3 regions of the Isoptericola sp. NPDC058082 genome follow, and region 2 is predicted to be linked to each of the others. Evidence: riboswitches for the same ligand, from Rfam matches in the RefSeq annotation. Region 2 holds a riboswitch; each other region holds the start of a gene.
What was found. A riboswitch is a leader RNA that binds a small molecule or an ion and turns the genes downstream of it on or off. The one in region 2 is predicted to bind S-adenosylmethionine.
Positions count from the first base shown of each region.

Region 1: another riboswitch for S-adenosylmethionine. It lies ahead of ACFVS0_RS07250 (methylenetetrahydrofolate reductase); the one in region 2 lies ahead of ACFVS0_RS01705 (O-acetylhomoserine aminocarboxypropyltransferase/cysteine synthase family protein).
Region 3: another riboswitch for S-adenosylmethionine. It lies ahead of ACFVS0_RS19665 (aminotransferase class V-fold PLP-dependent enzyme); the one in region 2 lies ahead of ACFVS0_RS01705 (O-acetylhomoserine aminocarboxypropyltransferase/cysteine synthase family protein).

Region 1 covers NZ_JBHVSQ010000004.1:59,399-66,370, reverse strand. Annotated here, with positions in the region: gene metE (5-methyltetrahydropteroyltriglutamate--homocysteine S-methyltransferase) at 1-1,065, opposite strand, end outside; gene ACFVS0_RS07250 (methylenetetrahydrofolate reductase) at 1,091-2,137, opposite strand; SAM riboswitch class I at 2,143-2,249, opposite strand; gene ACFVS0_RS07245 (NADP-dependent oxidoreductase) at 2,343-3,242, opposite strand; gene ACFVS0_RS07240 (YbdD/YjiX family protein) at 3,283-3,531, opposite strand; gene ACFVS0_RS07235 (carbon starvation CstA family protein) at 3,515-5,785, opposite strand; gene ACFVS0_RS07230 (NYN domain-containing protein) at 5,941-6,972, shown strand, end outside.
Region 2 covers NZ_JBHVSQ010000001.1:366,032-373,003, reverse strand. Annotated here, with positions in the region: gene ACFVS0_RS01710 (LLM class flavin-dependent oxidoreductase) at 1-1,015, opposite strand, end outside; gene ACFVS0_RS01705 (O-acetylhomoserine aminocarboxypropyltransferase/cysteine synthase family protein) at 1,012-2,340, opposite strand; SAM riboswitch class IV at 2,355-2,468, opposite strand; gene ACFVS0_RS01700 (GNAT family N-acetyltransferase) at 2,555-3,001, opposite strand; gene ACFVS0_RS01695 (M20/M25/M40 family metallo-hydrolase) at 3,130-4,545, opposite strand; gene ACFVS0_RS01690 (dipeptide ABC transporter ATP-binding protein) at 4,542-6,269, opposite strand; gene ACFVS0_RS01685 (ABC transporter permease) at 6,266-6,972, opposite strand, start outside.
Region 3 covers NZ_JBHVSQ010000021.1:14,413-21,384, reverse strand. Annotated here, with positions in the region: gene ACFVS0_RS19695 (O-succinylhomoserine sulfhydrylase) at 1-606, opposite strand, end outside; gene ACFVS0_RS19690 (rhodanese-like domain-containing protein) at 603-1,079, opposite strand; gene ACFVS0_RS19685 (hypothetical protein) at 1,345-1,515, shown strand; gene ACFVS0_RS19680 (hypothetical protein) at 1,542-2,078, opposite strand; gene ACFVS0_RS19675 (protein kinase) at 2,182-3,369, opposite strand; gene ACFVS0_RS19670 (RNA polymerase sigma factor) at 3,369-4,049, opposite strand; SAM riboswitch class IV at 4,136-4,252, shown strand; gene ACFVS0_RS19665 (aminotransferase class V-fold PLP-dependent enzyme) at 4,287-5,729, shown strand; gene ACFVS0_RS19660 (CsbD family protein) at 5,803-5,976, opposite strand; gene ACFVS0_RS19655 (NAD(P)-dependent oxidoreductase) at 6,087-6,972, opposite strand, start outside.

The sequences.
Region 1 (6,972 bases), on a different contig from region 2:
GGCGAGGGCGACGGCGCCGAGGCCCCGCAGCGACTCGACCGCGTCGAGCTTGGCGGCCAGGTCGGCCCGCCACACGTTGTGGCCGTCGATCACCCCGGCGACGAGGGTCTTGCCCTCGAGGCCCGGCACCGGCCCGGCGGGCACGGCGCCCTTGACCAGGTCGATCGCGATCGCGTCGACGTCGGTCGCGGCGAGGAGCGCGAGGGCGTCCTCGTGCAGGCCGCCGAACGGCGCCGTCACCAGGATCGCGGGCCGCTCGCCCGAGTCCTCGGAGTCGGCGTCGTCGGTGGCCGTCGCAAGGTCGGTCGCCAGGGCGCGGTAGGCGGACGCGATGGCCGCGTGCAGGCGCTCGGCCGGCACGTCGAGGGAGTCAGTGACGAGCGCGGGCTCGTCGAGCTGCACCCACGGCACCCCGACCGCGGCCAGCGCGCGCAGCAGGTCGGCGTACGCGGCGACGACGTCGTCGAGCCGGTCGAGCGGGTGGAACCCGTCGCCCGCCTCGTCGGCCGCCTTGGACAGGGCGAGGAACGTCACCGGGCCCACGAGCACGGGGCGCGTGGTGACGCCGGCCTCCTTGGCCTCGGCGTACTCGCGCACGATGCGGTGGTCGGCGAACGAGACCGGCGTCGTCTCGCTGATCTCGGGGACCAGGTAGTGGTAGTTGGTGTCGAACCACTTGGTCATCTCGAGCGGGGCGTCCTCGCCGCGGCCGCGGGCCACGGTGAAGTAGCCGTCGAGCTCGAGCGAGCCGTCCTCGTCGTCGAGCAGGTCGCGGAACCGCTCGGGGACGGCGCCGAGCAGCGCGACGACGTCGAGCACCTGGTCGTAGTAGGAGAACGACCCCGGCACGGAGCCGTCGTCGGGGTTCAGCCCGCGCTCGACGAGGCGGCGGGCGGTCTCGCGGCGCAGCGCGCCGGCCGTGACCTCCAGGTCGACGGCGTCGGTGTGCCCGGCCCAGAACGACTCGACGGCCTTCTTGAGCTCGCGGCGACGCCCGATGCGCGGGTAGCCGAGGATCGTGCCGCCGGGAAATGCCGCGGCGGGGGTGGTGCTGGTGGTGGACATGAGCACTCCAGAGTTCGGGCTCCGCTCAGACGGCGGGAGCCTGGGTCGGGATGCTCGGTACCCACGGCCTTCTGGCCAGGTCCGCGCCGTCCGACGTGACGTCGGCCGGCGCCGGTCCGCCGAGGTGGACACCCTCGAGCAGGTCCAGAGCGGGACGGTACTTGTTGAACGTGTACACGTGGATGCCGGGGGCGCCCGCGTCGAGCACGCGCTGGGCGAGCTCGACGGCGCGCGCGGTCCCGTAGGCGTGCTGCGCCTCCGGGTCCCCCGCGGCGTCGAGCGCGTCCAGCAGGTGCCGGGGCGCGCGGACGCCGGTGAGCTCCTCGACGCGACGGAGCCGGCGCGGCTCGGTCGTGGGCAGCTGCCCCGCGAGGATCGGGATCGTCACCCCGGCCGCGCGGGCCTCGGCGACGAAGTCGGTGTAGGAGTCGGCCTCGTAGAACAGCTGCGTGATGGCGAAGCTCGCCCCCGCGTCCTGCTTCTCCTTGAGGCGCCGGACCTCCTGGGCCCGGGTGGTGCCGGCCTGCACGTTGCCGTCGACGAACGTCGCGACGGCGATCGTCATCGGGCGGGCGGCGCCGCGCAGGGCGGCCCCGGGGTCGGTCGCGCAGCGCCGCGCCTCGACCTCGCGCAGCAGGTGCACGAGCTCGATCGAGGATGCGACGCCGTCGGCGGGCGGCTCCCAGTCAGGCTGGTCCTTCGGCGGGTCGCCGCGCAGGGCGAGGAACGCGCGGGTGCCGGCGTCGAGGAAGTCGTCGATGACGGCGGACACGTCCTCGCGGTGCGCGCCCACGCAGGTCAGGTGCGCCACCGGCAGGACGGGCGTGCCCTCGAGCAGGGTCGCGACGACCTGGCGGGCGGTCGCCCGGTCACCGCCGCCCGCGCCGTACGTCACGGACATGAAGTCCGGTCGTGCGGCGACGAGCCGGCGCGCCGTCTCCCAGAACTTGGGCGCGGCGTCCGGCCGGCGCGGCGGCATGAGCTCGAACGAGACCGTCGGGCGTGCCGGCAGCGCCGGGTGAACTGCCGGCTGAGCTGCCGGGGTGGGCGAAAAGGATGCCTCTGCGACCATGCGTCACTCCATCGATCCTGGCGTGAGCACCTTCGTCCTCGGGAGGCTTCCGTCGGAGAACGGGTTGCTGCGGCGTCGTCGAGCCAGGACTCTCGGCCGCTCTGGATGGCTTGTCACGCGATCGTACGCAGCATCCGCGATACGGGCGAGGATGAGACCGCCTGCTGAGACGATCGCGGATGCCGGGCGGGCGGGAACGCCCTGCTCAGGGCACCAGCACGACCTTGCCGCCGGCTTGGCCGCTCTCGACCAGAGCGTGCGCACGGGGCGCGTCGGCCAGCGGGAGCACCGCGCCGACGGTGGTCACGAGGTCGCCGCGGGCGAGGGCGTCGACGGCCTCGGCGAGCTCGCCGGCGTCGCGCTCGGACCGCCAGCTGGCCTCGACGCCGAGGTCTGCCGCGGCGTCGTCGGCGATGGTGACGATGCGCTCGGTGCCGCCGCGCAGGGTGATCGAGTCGGGCAGCACGCCCGCGCCGGTGGTGTCGAGGACGGCGTCCACGCCGTCGGGGGCGAGGGCGCGGACCCGCTCCACGAGCCCTGCGCCGTAGGTGGTGGGTGTCGCGCCGAGGGCGGCGACGCGCTCCTGGTTCCGCGGCGACGCCGTACCGATCACGCGGGCGCCGCGGCGCACGGCGAGCTGGACGGCCAGCTCGCCCACCGACCCCGAGGCGCCGTGCACGAGCAGCGTCTCGCCGGGCCGGACGTCGAGGAGGCGCAGCACGCGGGTCGCGGTCTCGGCGGCGACGGGGAGCGTGACGGCGTCGGTCGCGGCGAGCCCGGCGGGCACGCGGGCGAAGACCGACGTCCGGGTGAGCTCGGCGTACCCGCCGCCGACGGCGAAGCCCACGACGCGGTCGCCGGGCGCGACGCCGGCCACGCCGTCCCCGACCTGGTCGACGACCCCCGCCACCTCCAGGCCCGGCACGACGGGCGACGTCGGCGGCGGGCCGCCGGTCGTGCCGGCGCGGGACTTCACGTCCCAGCCGTTGACGGCCGCGGCCTCGACGCGCACGCGCACCTGGCCGGGCCCGGCCTGAGGGTCGGGGGCGTCGGCGAGATGCAGCACCTCGGGGCCGCCGTGGGACTCGAACACGATCGCGCGCACGCGCCCATCCTGGCCCGGCCGGCACCGTCGCGCGCGCCGCTCAGCAGCAGCGCGAGCCGGGGTTGCGGTCCTGCTCCGCGTAGTGCTCCCGCCAGAACTCGCGCTCGCCCATCGGCGCGCGGCCGGGGTGGGCCGACCGCTCGTGCGCGACGTACGTCGCGTAGGCGTCGTCGCCCATCACCTGGCGCACGTACCAGCGCAGGCTCGCCCACCCCGCCGACGCCGCCCGGGCCAGCGCCCGGGCGACGTCGTGCACCCTGCCGGTGCGGGGCTCAGTGGTGCCCGGCACCGCTGGACTCCCGCAGGCCGGCGTCGGCCCACTCCTTCTCGATCCGCTTCTCGGTCGACGAGGCGAACAGGCCGGCCGGGGCGAACCGGCGCGACGCGACGGGCGCGTCCTCGTGGTTCTCGCCGCCGCCGGTGCGGAACGCCCTGATCGTCACGACCAGCGACGCGAGGATCACGACGATCGACAGCACCACGAACACGATCGACAGGGTGCCCTGCACGAAGGTGTTGCGGACCACGGCCTCCATGGCCGCGACGTCGGGCGCGGTGCCGAACGACGTCTCGCCGGCGGCGAGCGCGTCCTTGAACGCCCGGTGCTGCGCCCAGTACCCCACCGCGGGCACGTCCGAGAAGATCTTCTCGAACGACGCCCAGATGGTGATCAGCGCGGTGAAGGCCAGCGGCAGGGCCACGATCCACAGCCACCGCCAGTACGCGCGGCCCCGCTTCGCGACGATGGCGAGCACGACGGCGAGCGCGATCGCGGCCAGCAGCTGGTTCGCGATGCCGAACAGCGGGAAGAACGTGTTGATGCCGCCGAGCGGGTCGGTGACGCCCAGATACAGGATCGTCCCCCAGCCCGCGACCATGATCGCGGTGCAGACCCACACCCCGGGTCGCCAGCTCATGTCCTTGAACCGCGGTGCCACGTTGCCGATGGTGTCCTGCAGCATGAAGCGGGCCACGCGGGTACCGGCGTCGACCGCGGTGAGGATGAACAGCGCCTCGAACATGATCGCGAAGTGGTACCAGAAGCCCATCATCGCGGTGCCGCCCACCAGCTGGTGCATGATGTGCGCCAGCCCGAGCGCGAGCGTCGGGGCGCCGCCGGTGCGGGACACGATCGACGGCTCGCCCACCTGGGTCGCCAGGGTGCTGAGCATGTCGGGCGTGAGGTTGACGCCGGCGAGGCCGAGCGAGTTCACGAACGCGACCGCGCCCTCGATGGTGCCGCCGGTGGCGGCCGCCGAGGAGTTCATCGCGAAGTACACGCCGCGGTCGATCGAGATCGCGGCGACCAGCGCCATGATCGCGACGAACGACTCCATGAGCATGCCGCCGTAGCCGATGAAGCGCGTCTGGCGCTCCTTCTCCACGAGCTTCGGCGTCGTGCCCGACGAGATGAGCGCGTGGAACCCGGACAGGGCGCCGCACGCGATCGTCACGAAGAGGAACGGCCAGAGGTTGCCGGACACCACCGGGCCGGTCTCGCCGCTCGCGAACTCGCTGATCGCGGGCACGTTGATCTCGGGCCGCACGATGACGACGGCGCCGGCGAGCACCACGATGACGCCCACCTTCATGAAGGTGGACAGGTAGTCGCGCGGGGCGAGCAGCAGCCATACGGGCAGCACGGCGGCCACGAAGCCGTAGACGATGACGCCGACGGCGATGGTGGTGCGGTCGAGGTGGAAGAACTCCGCGCCCCACGCGGTGTCGGCCACCATGCCGCCGCCGACGATCGCGGCGAGCAGCAGGACGAAGCCGATGAGGGAGACCTCGGTGATCTTGCCCGGGCGCAGGTACCGCAGGTAGACGCCCATGAAGAGGGCGATCGGGATCGTCATGGAGACGCTGAACACGCCCCACGGGCTCTCGCCGAGGGCGTTGACGACCACGAGGGCGAGGATCGCCACGATGATGATCATGATCAGCAGGGACGCGACGATCGCGGCCACGCCGCCGATGCGGCCCAGCTCCTCGCGCGCCATCTGGCCGATGGTGCGGCCGCCGCGGCGCATGGAGAAGAACAGCACCGTGTAGTCCTGCACGGCGCCCGCGAGCACCACGCCGACGATGATCCAGATGGTGCCCGGCAGGTACCCCATCTGCGCGGCGAGCACCGGGCCCACCAGCGGGCCGGCGCCGGCGATGGCGGCGAAGTGGTGGCCGAACAGCACGCGGCGGTCGGTGGGGACGAAGTCCTTGCCGTCCTCGCGTGTCTCGGCGGGGGTGGCGCGGCGGTCGTCGGGGCGGGTGATGTACCGCTCGATGACCTTCGAGTAGAAGCGGTACCCGATGAGGTACGTGCACACCGACGCGAAGACGAACCAGATGGCGTTGATGGTCTCGCCGCGCACCAGCGCGATCATGACCCACGCGACGCCACCGAGCAGCGCGATCGCCGCCCAGAGCGCGATCTTCGCGGGTGTCCAGCGGGGCTTCAGGTCCTCGGCGGGAACCGCCGTCGGGGGGAGCGCGGGGTCGGGGACGATCTCGTCCGTCGCCGTGGTGGCTCCGGGATCTGCTGACAAGGTGAGCCTCCAAGGCGTCGCGTCGGCGGGACCCGACACAGGATAGGGGGTGAAGAAAGGGTGACGGAACGCCCGGAGCCTGGACGATGTGGCGGCGGCCGTGGTAACCCGGCCTGGTCCCGCGGCGGAGCACGCGACGCCGTAGCCTGACGTGCATGGACACCGAAGAGCGCCTCGCCGTCTTCCTCGACTACGAGAACCTGGCGCTCGGCGCCCGCGACCACCTGGGCGGCATGCAGTTCGACTTCAAGCCCATCGCCGACGCGCTCGCCGTCCGCGGCCGTGTGGTGGTGCGGCGCGCGTACGCGGACTGGTCGTACTTCGACGAGGACCGGCGGATGCTGACCCGCCACCAGGTCGAGCTCATCGAGATGACGCAGCGGATGGGCGCGTCCCGCAAGAACGCCGCCGACATCAAGATGGTGGTCGACGCGATCGAGATGGCGTTCGAGCGCGAGTACATCACCACGTTCGTCATGTGCACGGGCGACTCCGACTTCTCCCCCCTCGTCCACAAGCTGCGCGAGCTCGACAAGAAGGTCATCGGCGTCGGGGTGGAGAACTCCACCTCCCGCCTGCTGCCGCCGGCGTGCGACGAGTTCCTCTTCTACGACCGGCTCGAGGGCGTCGACGTGCCCGACGAGTCCGAGGCGCCCGCCCCGAAGCGTTCCGGCCGGGGCGCCGGCAAGGGTTCCGCGCGGTCCGGTGGCGGCCGTGGCGGCCGCGCGAAGGCCCCGGCCCCCGCGGAGGCGCCGGTCGAGACCCCTGACGAGACCCCGTCGGAGGCGCCCGCCGAGACCGCGACCGCGGCGTCGGGTACGACGACGCGCGGCCGCCGCAAGAAGGCGCCGACGGCGGAGGCCCCCGTCGTCGAGCCGGTCGTGGAGCCGGCCGCCGAGCGCGAGGGCGACGTCGAGCAGGAGGACGCCGCGGCCTCCGCGGGCGAGGACGCGCCGATGGAGGTCAGGGTGGCGCAGACGCTCGCCGACCTGCTGGCCTCGACGAGCGGCTCGGTCACGGCGTCGATGCTCAAGCGCACCCTGGTGCGCAAGGACCCCACGTTCAGCGAGTCCGACTACGGCTTCCGCACCTTCGGGGAGTTCCTGCGCTTCCTGGCGGACCGCGACTTCGTCGTGCTGTCCGCAGGCCCGTCGACCGGTGACCCGGAGGTGGCGCTGCCGGAGCAG
Region 2 (6,972 bases):
ACCCGTGCGACACGTGCTCGCCGAACGTCCCCGGCGGCAGCGGCGCGTCCAGGTCGAGGGCGGTGAGGTCCGTCTCCAGGTCGCTCGACTGCTGCTCGGCGACCCGGAGCAGGGTCGCCTCGTCAGGGCGCGCCGAGGCAGCGACCACCCGGTCCGCCTCCTCGGGGCTGGACACCAGCACGGGCTTGATCGCGAAGAGCACCTTGACGTCCTCGGGCGCCCGCCCCGCGTCGCGGGCCGCGGCGTGCACCTTCGCCCGGTAGGCGCGCACGCCCTCCTGGGTCAGCGGGGCCAGCGCGAGCTGCACGTCGCTGTTGGCCCCGGCGAACCCGAGGCCCCGGGCCGAGCCGCCGGGCGAGACGATCGCGGGCTCGTCCCCGTCCGGGAACGGGATCGCGTTCAGCGGCCCGTCGAACGCGTAGTGCTCGCCGCGGTGACGCACCGGCCGCAGCCGCGACCCGTCGGCGTACCGGCCGGTCACCGGGTCCGCGACGAGCGCGCCGTCGTCCCAGCTGCGCCACAGGTCGCGCACCCCCGCCAGCCACTCCTCGGCCCGGTCGTACGCGGAGTCGTGGGACAGCGGTGGCGCGTCGGAGAAGTGCCGCGCGCTGCCGACGTCCGTCACGACGTTGATCCCGAGCCGCCCGCCGGACAGGTGCTGGAGCGAGGCGAGCTGCCGCGCCGCGGTGTACGGCAGGACGGCGGCCGGGTTCACGGTCGGCACGACGCCGAGGTGCCGCGTCGCGGCGAACAGGTACGGGGCCAGCAGGAGCGGGTCGTGCTTGGGCCCGCCGAACGCGGCGCGCACCCGCAGGTCGAGCGTCTCGGGCCCGCCGAGGGACGGCGCGTCCTCGATGATCAGCAGGTCGATCCCGGCCTGGTCCAGCGCCCGCGCGGACTCCTGGTAGAGGTCCGGCCGGGTCCAGTCGTAGCCCCACCCGAGGGAGTCGTGGCCCCAGCCGTGCGGGCCGAAGCCGCGCGCGAGGAACCAGCCGAGGTGCTGCAGCCGGGTCATGCCGCCACCGCCTTGAGGCCGCGCTCGAGGTCGTCCAGGAGGTCGGGCAGGTCCTCGATGCCGACGGACAGGCGCAGCGTGCCCGGGTGGACGCCCTGCGCGGCCTGCTCGGCCGGGGTGCGCAGCACGTGGCTGGTGCTCGCCGGGTGCAGCACGAGGGAGCGCACGTCGCCCACGTGCGTCATGTGCGTGACGATCCCCAGGCCCTCGACGAACCGGCGCGCCGCCGACGCGCCGCCGTGGAGCGTCACCTGCAGGACGGCGCCCTGCCCGTCGGGCAGGTAGCGGCGCGCGAGCCCGTCCGACGGGCTCGAACCGAGGCCCGGGTAGTCCACGTGGTCGACCTCCGGCCGCCCCTCGAGGAACCGCGCGACGGCCAGCGCGTTCGTGCTCTGCCGTGCCACGCGCAACGAGAGCGTCTCGACGCCCTGCCCCACGAGGAACGCGTTGATCGGCGACGGGGTCGGCCCGAACCGCGGCGCGACGCTCTCGCGGAGGTAGGCGATCCGGGCCCGGCCGCCGTGCCGCTCGACGAGGCTCGCCCCGCCGAGCCGCGACGGGGCGACCAGGTGCGGGTACAGCCGGCCCGACGCCTCGGCGTCGAACGTCCCGGCGTCGACCACCACCCCGCCCAGCACCGACCCGTGCCCGGCGAGGAACTTGCTCGCGGAGTGCACCACGACGTCGGCGCCGTGCTCGATCGGTCGCAGCAGGTACGGGGTGGCCAGCGTGTTGTCGACGACGAACGCGAGACCGCGGGCGTGCGCGACCCGCGCGATCGCGGCGAGGTCGTGCACGTCGCCGCGCGCGTTGGGGATCGACTCCAGGAACACGACCCGGGTGTCCGGGGTGATCGCCCGCTCCCACGCGCCGACGTCCGCCGGGTCCGCGACGAAGTCGGTCTCGATCCCGAGGCGGGGCAGGTTCTCCAGGAGCAGCCCCCGCGTGCCCTCGTAGAGGCTGGGCGAGGCGAGCACGCGCTGGCCCGCGCCGACGAGGCCGAGGAGCGTCGTCGTGATCGCCGCCTGGCCCGAGGCGAGGAACAGCGCCTCGGCACCGCCCTCCAGGCGGGCGATCCGGCGCTCGACGGACTCCGTGGTCGGGTTGCCGTGGCGCGTGTACGCGTATCCCTCGCCGGCGCCGAAGTGCGCCTCGGCGTCCTCGTAGCCGGCGAACCGGAACCCCGCCGTGAGATGGATCGGGGTCGCTCGAGGGCTCGCGCTCCCAGGGCCGTCGCCCTCGGAACCCCCGGCGTGGACCTGTGTCGTCGTGAACCCGTGGGGCCGGGTCGGGTCGGTGGGGTGCGTCTCGGTCAGGGTCGTCAACGTCGTCTCCTGGAGAACCGTGCTTACCCCCGCGCGGTCGCGCAGCGGTCAGGTCGCTCCCGGGGCACCCCGTCACGTCGAAGGGTTGCCGGCCAGCCAGCCGGGCCTTGGCACTGGCGCTCGTCACCTGGGGCGCAGGGAAGCCGACGAGGGCGCGGCCGTCAACCCCGGTCCGGCGCGGTCTCGTATGCCGGACCCGCACGTGCTGTCCCAGCTACCGCAGCGACCTGACGAAGCAGACGCTCGACTCGGGCGGGTAGGGCGGGTACGGCGGGATCCGCCGCCACCCCTCGCGCTCGTAGAGCGCGACCGCCTCCGGCTGCAGCACACCGGTCTGCAGCCGCAGCTCGCCGATCCCCCGCTCCCGCGCCGAGCCCTCCACCGCCGTCAACGCCGCGGCCGCCAGGCCGCGCCGCCGGTGGGCGGGGCGCACGAAGAGCCGCTTGACCTCGTACGTCACCGCGTCGGTCGCCGCGTCCGGCGTGCCGAGCCGGCGCAGCGACGCCGTCGCGACAGGCTCGTCGCCGACGAGGGCCAACCAGGTCACGAGGACCTCCTCGGCCGTCGGCACGACCTGGAGGCCGCCGGGCGCGCGCGCCGCGAACAGACGGGCCCGCTCGGCACGCAGGGCGGCGTAGCGGGGCGCGAGGTCCGCGTCCATGGCGTCCCGGAGGGCGGCCGCGCGGGGGTCGTCCCATCCGGTGGCGACCCATCGCGCCGGTCCCGGCGGGCCGTCCCCGGGAGTCGCGGGGCCGGGGACCCTGGCGGTGGCCGTTCCCATGCCCGCCCTCAGCGCAGGAACGTCGTGACGACGTCGTGCAGCGCGGCGGTGGTGAGCTCGAGGGAGGCGACGTCGACCCGCTCGTCGTTGCCGTGGAACAGCCCGCGCCACGCGCCGGGGTCCCAGTCGGCGCTGAGCAGCCCGAAGCCGTAGGCCGGGACGCCGCGGCGCCGGTAGAACCGCCCGTCGGTGCCGCCCGTGCCGAGGGTCGGCACCACGGGGGCGCCCCCGGTGCGGGCCGACACCGTCCGCTCGATGACGCGGTACAGGTCGTTGTCCGTGGGCGACAGGGAGGGCTCGCCGAACCGGTCGCCCACGATCTCGACGTGCTCCGCCAGGTCCCCGAGGGTCTCGGTGAGCAGCGCCTCGACGTCGCCGGGCCGGGTGCCCGGCAGGACGCGGATGTCGAGCGTGATCTCGGCCAGGCCCGGGATGACGTTCGGCTTGGACCCGGCGCCGATGACGGTCGGGGCGAGCGTCGTGTGCGTCGTGGCGTGCGCGACCGCGCCGAGGGCGCCGAGCCGCGGGAGCGCGTCGTCGAGCCGCTCCGGGTCGAGCAGGGCGGCGCGCAGGTCTGGCTCCGGCGCCAGCGCGTCCACGTACCGGCGCCAGAGGTCGCCGACGACGACGGGGCCGCGGGCGGCGGCGATGCGCCGCACCACCTCCGCGGCGATGACGATGGCGTTCCTGCTGCCCCACGGGCCGGAGCCGTGCCCGGGCCGGCCGTGCACGCGCAGCAGCCGGCCGGCGCCGCCCTTCTCCCCCACGGCCAGCGTCCGCGCCCCGAGCGGCCCCACGGGCACGCCGCCGGACTCGGTGAGCACGTGGTCGGCCCGCACCAGGTCCCACCGATGGGTGGTGAGCCAGTCGACCCCCCACACGCTGCCGTGCTCCTCGTCCGCGACGGCGGCGAGCAGCAGGTCGCCGCGCGGCGGGCGGCCGGAGGTCGCGAGCGCCCGCGTCACGACGGCGTAGGCCGCCGTGAGCCCGAGCATGTCGATCGCGCCCCGGCCCCAGACCCAGCCGTCGACGAGCTCGGCCCCGAACGGGTCGCGGCTCCAGCCGTCCGGCTCGACGGGGACGACGTCGGTGTGCCCGACCAGGCCGAGGCTCGGCGCCGTCGGGTCGGTGCCGTGCACGCGCGTGACCAGCGACGTGCGCCCGGGCTGTGGGTCCACCCGCTCGAGCTCCAGCCCGGCGCCGTCGAGGAAGTCCGCGATGGTCTCCGCGTTGCGGACCTCCTGGCCCGAGCCCACCGTGCCGTCGTTGACGCACGCGTTGCGGATGAGCGCCCGCAGCAGCTCGACCGTCTGGCCCGCGAGCACCTCCTCGGTCGTGAGCCGCCGCCCGCCGCTCGTCGTGGGCGCCGCCGTCGTCGTGGACGTCGTCGTGGAGGTCGTCGTGGAGGTCGTCGTGGTCGTCATACCGTCTCCAGCCTCTGCACGGCCCGGCGGCCGGGGATGGCCGCGACGAGCTCGCGCGTGTACTCCTCCTGCGGGTCCAGCAGGATCTGGTCCGCCGCACCCTGCTCCACGAGCCGGCCGCGGCTCATCACGCCGACCTGGTCGGCCACCTGCCGCACGACCGCGAGGTCGTGCGAGATGAACAGGTACGCGAGCCCGTGCTCGGCCTGGAGCCGCACCAGCAGCTCGAGGATCTGCGCCTGCACCGAGACGTCGAGCGCGGACACCGGCTCGTCCAGCACGACGAGCTCCGGCTGCAGCGCGAGCGCCCGCGCGATGGCGACGCGCTGGCGCTGGCCGCCGGAGAGCTCCCGGGGGCCGCGCCGCAGCACGTCGGCCGGCAGCGCGACGTCCTCGATCAGGGCCCGCGCCCGGTCGGCGCGCTCCGCACGATCGCCGACGCCGTAGGCGCGCAGCGGCTCGGCCACGATCTGCTCCACCGTGAACCGGGGGTCGAGCGACGCGTACGGGCTCTGGTACACCACCTGGAAGCCCCGTCGCAGCGCGCGCAGCTCCCGTCCGCGCGCGTCCGTGATGTCCTCGCCGCGGAACACGACGCTCCCGGCCGTGGGCTGCTCGAGACGCAGCGCCAGGCGCGCCGTCGTGCTCTTGCCCGAGCCGGACTCCCCGACCAGGGCGTAGGTGCGCCCCCGCCCCACGGCGAGGCTCACGTCGTCGACCGCGACGAGGGTGCGGCGCTCCGCCCCGCGCGGCAGCGGGAACTCCTTGCGGACGCCGTCGAGCGCGAGCACCGGCGACGCCGTGCCCTCCGCGGAGGACGGCGCCGGCTCCGCGCGCCGCTCGGCGTCGGGGGCGGGGCCGCGGTCGCCGCCGACGACGAGGCGCGAGCTCGCCAGGCTCGGCGCGGCCGCCAGGAGCGCGCGCGTGTACGGGTGCTGCGGCTCGGCGAGCAGGCGGGCGGCGGGGCCCTCCTCGACCACCAGTCCCTGCTCGAGGACCACGATGCGGTCGGCCCGGTCGGCGGCCACCCCCAGGTCGTGGGTGATGAGCAGCACCGCGGTGCCCGTCTCGCGCACGAGCGAGTCGAGGTGGTCCAGGATGCGGCGCTGCACGGTGACGTCGAGGGCGCTGGTCGGCTCGTCCGCGACGATCAGGCGGGGCCCGGCCGCGATGGCGATCGCGATGAGCACCCGTTGACGCAGGCCGCCCGAGAGCTGGTGCGGGTACTGGCGCGCCCGCGCCGCGGGGTCGTCCACGCCGGCCTGGCGCAGCAGCTCGACGGCGCGGACCTTGGCGTCCGCGCGGCGCGCCAACCCGTGGATGACGAGCACCTCGGCGACCTGGTCCCCCACCCGGACCACCGGGTTGAGGGAGACGGTCGGGTCCTGCGGCACCAGGCCCACGTGGCGGCCGCGCACGTCCTGCCACTCCTTCGCCGTGAGGTCGGAGAGGTCCCGGCCGTCGAGCCGGATGCGGCCGGCCGTGACCTCGCCGCCGCGGGGAAGCAGGTGCAGGGCGGCGTGCGCCGTCGTGCTCTTGCCCGAGCCGGACTCGCCGACCAGGGCCACCACCTCTCCCGCCCCGACCCGCAGGTCCACGCCCCGCACGGCGGGGCGGGTGCCGCCGTCGGCGGCCCGGTAGGCCACCTCGAGGCCGCTGATCTCGAGCACCGGGGTCTGGGGCGCGGGCGCCTCCGCCGCCGGCGGGCGTGCTGCTCCGGTCACTGGTCCTCTCCCGACTTCTCCAGGGCCCGCGACACACGGTTGGCGGCGAGCACGACGGCCACGATGACGAGCCCGGGCAGGGTGGTGAGCCACCACGCGGTGGCGAGGTAGTCGCGCCCGCCGGAGACGAGCGCGCCCCACTCGGGCGCTGGTGGCGGCGTGCCGTAGCCGAGGAAGCTCAGCGCGGACACGGCCAGCACGGCGGTGCCGAAGTCGAGGGCGACGAGCGCCAGCACGGGGCCGGAGGAGTTCGGCAGCACGTGGCGCCCGAGCACGGCGGGCCAACGTAGCCCGGACGCCCGGGCCGCCTCGACGTACACGGAGGTCGACACGCGCAGCACCTCGGCCCGCATGACGCGGGCGAAGGTCGCCACCGAGCCGATGCCCACCGCGATCGCCACCTTGACCGGCCCGAAGCCGAGCGCGGTGATGATCGCCAGGGAGAGCAGGATGCTCGGGATCGCCAGCAGCACGTCGACCAGCCGGCCGATCACGTCGTCCACCCAGCCGCGCAGGAAGCCCGCGAGCAGGCCCAGCAGGGAACCGAGGACGAGGCCGACGACCACCGCGAGCGCCGTCGTGCGCAGCGTGAGCGACGCGCCGTGCACCACCCGGGCGTACACGTCGCGCCCCAGGTGGTCGGTGCCGAACCAGTGCGCGCCCGACGGCGCCTGGAGCCGGTCGGCGGGGACGCCGCCCAGCG
Region 3 (6,972 bases), on a different contig from region 2:
CACGACGACGGCGCCGGCGGCGTGCGCGAGCTCGGCCACCCGCCGCACGTCCACGAGGTCCTGCATGGGGTTGGACGGCGACTCGAAGAACACGACGTCTGCCGGCGTGGCGAGGGCCTCCTCCCACTGCGAGGTCACGTGCCCGTCGACCAGGTCGACGCGCACCCCCCACTTGGCGAAGATCTCGTCGTAGATGACGTTGGTGGACCCGAACAGGGCCCGCGCCGAGACGATGCGCGAACCGCTGGAGACCAGCGCGGCGAGGGCGTTGAACACCGCCGACATGCCCGACGCCGTGGCGTAGCAGGCCTCGGCACCCTCGATGAGGCGCAGCCGCTCCTCGAACGTGTGCACCGTCGGGTTGCCGTACCGCGAGTACAGGAACTGCGAGCGCTCGCCGGCGAACGCCGCCTCGGCGTCCGCCGCCGAGGCGTAGGTGTACCCCTGGGTGAGGAACAGGCCCTCGGACATCTCCTGGAAGTCCGACCGACGGTGCCCGCCGCGCACGGCCAGGGTCGCGGGCCGGACCGTGGCGGGCAGCGGGCGCGAGCCGCCGAAGGTCGTGGGGTCGGCGCCAGGGCCGGTCGGGACCTGCACGCCGCTCATCGGGCCTGCTCCGGGTCCTGCTGCCGGGCGGCGTCGTACGCGCCCCACGGCAGGCCGCGCACCTTCCAGCCCTCGCGGTCGCGGACGCCGTCGAAGCCGGGGCCGCCCTCGAAGCCCTCGAGCACGTTGTACGCCGGGCCGAGGCCCGACGACGTCGCGAGGCGCGCCGCGCCGATCGAGCGCTGGCCGGAGCGGCACAGGAAGACGACGGGGCGGTCCGCGGTCACGCCCGCGGCGGCGAGCTCGGCGAGGAAGCCGGCGTTCGGGCGCCCGCCCGCCTGCACCCACTCGACGAAGACCGGGGTCTTCCCGGCGGTCGCGGTGTCCGGCACGCCGATGGCGCGCCACTCGCCCTCGGTGCGCACGTCGACGAGGACGGCGTCCGGATCGCCGGCGAGCAGGTCCCACGCCTGCTGCGGGGTGAGGTCGCCGGCGTAGCCCTCGGCGGGGCGGGGATCGATCTGGGTGCTCATCGCAGTCCTCCCATCGGTCGTGGCGGTAGCACCCTCGTCCGGACGGGCCGCCGTCGCCGGCGACCGGCCCGCGGGTTGCTGCGGCGTCGACGTGCCACGTCACTCGGCCGCTCGGGATGGTCCTGGCGATCGTACGACAGCGTCCGCGTGCTGGTCACCCCGTCTCGGGACGCGAACGCCGCGCGTCCCCGGTGTGCCCAGGCGCGGCCGAAGGTAAAGTCTCCGGCAGGACTCGGGCTCGGCCGCACCTCGAAGGAGACGGACGATGGCAATCCTCGCCACGATCAAGGGGTGGTTCCGGCGCGAGCGCAAGGAGCCGTTGGAGCGTCCGCGCGACCTGCCGCCGCCGCGTCCCGAGGGCGGGCGCCCGCACGAGGCCCCCTACCCCCAGGGCGCGGACAACGTGCTCGGCTGGCGGGACGGCCCTGGCGTCTGACCCGCGGCACACCCACACCCAGGGGATCAGTCGTCGTCGTCCTCGCCGAAGTGCGCCACGTGGGCGTGCTGGTGGTGCTTGACGAACAGCCGCAGCTCGACGTCGCGGCCGTCCGCCTGCTGCGTGAGCACGCGGTCGATCCGGTCGGACTCGCGGGTCGCGGCGTCGACGATGACGTCGGCGTGCTCCTTCGTGTCCGCACCCGACCAGGTGCCGGGCTCCGCGAGCGCGGCCTCGGCCTCGTCGGTGCCGGCGGCCAGGTCGGTGCCGGTGAGCTGCTCCACCTGGGCCCGGTCGAGGGTGATGACGGTCTTGTCGCTGTCGGCGTAGCGGACGGTGTACGCCGAGGGGTCCTTCGCCGCCGGCGCGTCGGCGGTCTCCTCGGTCCCGTCGGCCTGCTCGTCGGCGCCCGCGGCGTCGTCGGCGTGCTGCGTCGCCGTCGTGTCCGACGCCGAGCTGCCCGGGTCGTCGAACTCGGCGTCGGGGGTCGGGGACGCGCACGCGCTCAGGGCGAGGAGGCTCGCGAGGGCGATCGGCGTCAGTCGGCGGGGAAGGTGTCGCATGGTCTCTCCTGGTCGATGGGGGCAGCCCCGTGCGGTGCTGACCCCCGTGAGTCGTCCGCGGCGGCGGAAAGGTTGCACGCGGACCGAGATTTCTTCGTCCGGGTCAGGACCCGGCGCCGACCCGCAGCCGGTGCACGGCCGTGAGGGCGGTCCCGTCCGGGGCGCGGGCCTCGAGCACCACCTCGGCGGCGCCGGTGCTGCTGGCGGTGAGCCGCACGCGCTCGTCGTCGGCCACGTAGGTGCCCGTGGGCAGCGTCCACACCCAGTGCTCCGCGCCCGCGACGTCGGCCGTGAGGGTGACCGGCTCGCCGACGGTCGCCGCCCCGGGCCCGGAGATCGCGACGCTCGCGCCGCCCGCGGCCGAGCGAGGCCGGTCGAGCCAGGCCGTGACGCCGGCGCCCGCGCCCAGGCCGAGGACGGCGGCGGTGACCGCGGCGACGACGACGGCGGCCGGGCGGCGTCGCGCGCGGTCCGGGCCGCCGGTCGTGCCCGGGCCGAGCGCCCCCTCGACGTCGGCCAGCCAGGCTGCGGCGTCGGGGTGCCGCCGGGCGGGGGCGTCGGCGAGGCTGCGGCGCAGCGCGGCGTCGAGGGAGCGCGGGAGGTCGGCGCCCTCGACGAGCCAGGACAGCAGCGCGGACATCGCCCACAGGTCGGCGCGGGTGTCGACCGTGCCGGGGCCGTCCTGCTCCGGCGGCCGGAACCCCTCGGTGCCGCCCGCGACGGTCAGCCCGGAGCTGCGGGCCAGGTCCTTGCTCATGCCGAGGTCGGCCAGGACGAGGCGCTCGTCCGGCCGGACGACGGCGGCGGGAACGCCCTCGACCGCACCCTCCGGGCCGGTACGCAGCAGCACGTTGCCGGGGCTGAGGTCCCGGTGCACGAGGTGCGCGGCGTGCACGGCCTCGACCGCGGCGGCGAGCCCCCGGGCGACGGCGAGCACGTCGGCGGGCGTCGCCGTCCACCCGTCCGCCCGCAGGGCCGCGACGCGGGCCGCGAGGGTGCCGCGGTCGGCGAGCTCGAGGACGAGGTAGGGCTGCTGGCGGTCGCTCTCGCCGATGTCGTGCACGGCGACGACGTGCGGGCTCGCCACCCGCCGCAGCGCCCGGCCCTCCGCGATGAACCGCTCGCGGACCTCCGGGTTGAGGCTGTGGTTCTCGGCCAGCACCTTCACCACGACGACGTCGTCCAGCCGCTCGTCCACGGCGCGGTGCACGGTGGCGAACGACCCGACGCCGATGACGTCGCCCACCCGGTACCGCCCGAGCAGCGGCTCGGGCGCGGCCGGCGCGGCCATCAGGACAGGCTCCCGAGGGCCGCGGCCACGAGCGCGCGGCCGCGCGAGACCTGTGACTTCACGGTGCCGACGCTGCGCCCCAGACGGTCGGCCACCTCCGCGTAGGGCAGGCCCTCGATGTCGCGCAGCGTCACGGGCTCGCGGTAGAGCTCGGGCAGGGCGGCGAGCGCGTCGCGCACGGTGGCGCGCGTGGCGATGAGGGAGCTCATCCGTTCCGACGGCCCGACGTCGTCGTCGGGCAGGGGAGCGGTGGCGCGCTGCCGTCGCAGGTGGTCGACCACCCGGTGGCGCACGATCCCGTGCACCCACGTGGTGACCCGCGACCCGCCCGCGAACGACCGGACCGACGTCGCCACGGAGACCAGCACGTCCTGGGAGACGTCGTCCACGGCGGCCTCGTCGAGCAGGGCGCCGCGCACGAAGCGCCGGACGACGCCGGACGCGTCCAGCAGCTCCACCAGCAGCTCGGTCGCGGGCGCGGAGCCCGCGGCGGCCCGCCCGCCGACGAGGTCGAGGACGTCGGCGGCGTCGTCCCCGGTCGCCGCGCGGGCGGCGAGCCCTGCGGCGTGGAGGTCGCCGCCGGCGAGGGCGCGGGCGACCAGCTCGGCCGGGGTTCCGACGGGGCTTCCGACGGGGCCTCCCGGAGGCGCGCCGGAGGCCGGAACGGTGCGATCGGGCATGCATCCAGCGTCTCACGCGACCGCATCGTGAGAAGGGGGCGGGCTCCGCTTGACCGTGTGGTGCTGCGCACGCACGATGGGCGGCAGGTCAAGAGCGCCAGCGCGAAGCCCCGGCTCGCTGGCCGGCAACCCTCCTCTCGCGGCGGGGTGCCCCGGGTGACGACCTGGCCCTGCGCCGTCCGGCGCGCGGGCAAGCGCGGGGAGCCACCTCCCCGGCACGACCGAGGAGGACCACGCATGACCACGCTCACCCCCGCGCCTGCGGTGCCCGCCGCGCGCGTCGGCGCCGTGCAGGACGTCGCACCCGTGCTGCCCGTCGTCGGCGGCGACACGCTCGTGCCGCTCGTCGACGGCCGTCAGCTGCCGTACGCCAACCTCGACGTCGCGGCGTCGGCGCCCGCCCTGCAGGCCGTGGCCGACCGGGTCGCGCGCGTGCTGCCGCTGTACGCCAGCGTCCATCGCGGCGCCGGCTACCTGTCGCAGGTCTCGACGGCCCTGTACGAGACGGCCCGCCGCACGATCGGCGCGTTCGTCGGAGCCCGCGAGGACGACCTCACGATCGTCACCCGCAACACGACGGACTCGCTCAACCTGCTCGCGGGCTGCGTGCCCGCCGACCCGGCCACCGGCGAGCCCGGCCGCGTCCTCGTGCTCGACATCGAGCACCACGCCAACCTGCTGCCCTGGCAGCGCGTCACCGACGCGACCGTCGTCGCGGGCGGCCCGTCCGTGGCCGCCACCCTCGCGGAGATCGAGGAAGAGCTGGGGTCGGCCGCTGCCGCGGGCCGCCCCTACGCCCTCCTGGCGCTCACCGGCGCGTCCAACGTGACCGGCGAGGCGCTGCCCGTGGCCGACGTCGTCGCCGCCGCGCACGGCGCCGGCGCGCGCGTCGTGCTCGACGGCGCCCAGCTGGTGCCGCACCGCCGCTTCTCGCTCGCGGAGACGGGCGTCGACTACGTCGCGTTCTCGGGCCACAAGACGTACGCGCCGTTCGGGGCCGGTGCCCTGGTCGGCCGGCGCGACTGGCTCGACGCCGGCACCCCGTACCTGGCCGGCGGCGGCGCCGTGCGCCGGGTGCGCACCACCACGACCGACTGGCACGAGGGCCCCGCCCGGCACGAGGCCGGCTCGCCCAACGTCGTGGGAGCGGTGGCGCTCGCGGCCGCGTGCGACGAGCTCGCCGCCCTCGACCCGTGGGTCGCGGCCGGGCACGAGGACGCCCTGCGGCGCCGGCTCGTGGACGGGCTCGGCGAGATCGAGCGCGTCGAGGTCGTCCACGTCTGGGACGACGCCGTCGACCCGGTGGGGGTCGTGACGTTCACCGTCACCGGGTACGACCCGGGCCTCGTCGCCGCGTACCTGTCCGCCGAGCACGGCATCGGCGTGCGCGACGGCCGGTTCTGCGCCCACCCGCTGCTCGGCCGCCTCGGCTTCGACGCCGGCGCCGTCCGCGCGTCGGTGGGCCTCGGCACCGCGGGCGAGGAGGTCGAGCGGCTCGTCGCCGCCGTCCGCTCGCTCGTGACCGAGGGGCCGCAGGCGCAGTACGACGTCGTGGACGGGCTGTGGGTCGTCGTCGACGACCCGCGCCCCGTGCCCGAGGGCTCCGGCCTCGAGGGGCTGCTCGCCACCGCCGCGCTGGGCGCCGACGAGGCGTTCGGCTGCCTGCCCGACGACCTCTGAGCCGTCGGCCCCGCCCCGGGCGGACATGACGACGGGGCGCCACCGTGCGGTGGCGCCCCGTCGTGTCAGCGGGTCAGCCCTTGAACGCGTCCTTGACGTCGTCGCCCGCCTGCTTGAGGTTCGCGCTGGCCTGCTGGGCCTTGCCCTCGGCCTCTTTGCTCTCGTCGTCGGTGAGCTTGCCCGTGGCTTCCTTGGCCTTGCCTTCGGCCTCTTCCGCCAGGTGCTTGGCCTTGTCTCCCAGTCCCATCGGGGCTCCTTCCGTCGGACGAACGACCTCGAGCACCGACCGTAGGCGCGTGCCCGCCGGCTCGCACGCCGACGTCTCAGGTCGTGGTCCTCCGGGTGGCGACCGGCAGGTCAGGGCGTCGGGCGGCCGAACTCCTCGATCAGCACCGGGTACTGCTCGTGACCGTGGCCCGCGGCGACGCCACGGTCGGCCACGGCCTTGAGCAGTCTCGGCAGCTCGGTGCTCACGCCCAGCGCCGCGCTCTCCTCGACGAGGTGCGCCATCGCGCGCGCGTCCGTCTCGAGGGCCGAGGCCTCCGCCGGGAACCTGCCGCTGTCGACCTGCTCCGCGTAGCCGGGCAGCCAGGCGGCCACGCCCTCCGCGATCTGCCGGGCGAACGGGGCGAAGGCGGCGGCGTCCACCCCGGCCGTGCGGAGCATGGCGGTGCCGTGCAGCCACGCGTCGAGGACGCTCCACATCATCGTGAGGCCGGCCGCGTCGTAGAGGGACGCCAGCCCGGGGTCCTCGCCGAGGTGGGTGACGGTGCCGAGCGCGGCGAGGGTGGCGGCGTGCGCGTCGAAGTCCGTCCGGGGCCCGCTGTGCAGGACGACCGCGTCCGCCGTCCCGATCGCGGGCGGCACGGCCATGATCGCGCCGTCGAGGTATCGCGCGCCGCGCCGGGCGGCCCACCGGGCGGTCTCCCTGGCCTGCGAGGAGCTGCTGGACGTGAGGTTGACCAGCGTGGCGCCGGCGAGGTCGACGTCGTCGTGGCCGAGCAGCTCGCGCACGGCGGCGTCGTCGGTGAGGCAGACGATCGTCAGGCCGCCGGGACGGACCGCCGCGGCCGCCGTGGGCGCCAGGTGCGCGCCGTCCGCCACCAACGCGTCGGCCCTGGCGGGGGTGCGGTTCCACACGGTGGTGGGGTGCCCGGCCCGCAGGAACGCGCCGGCGAGCGCGCGACCCATGAGGCCGAGTCCGACGACGGAGACGGGGGCGGGGGACGACGGCTTGTGGGTT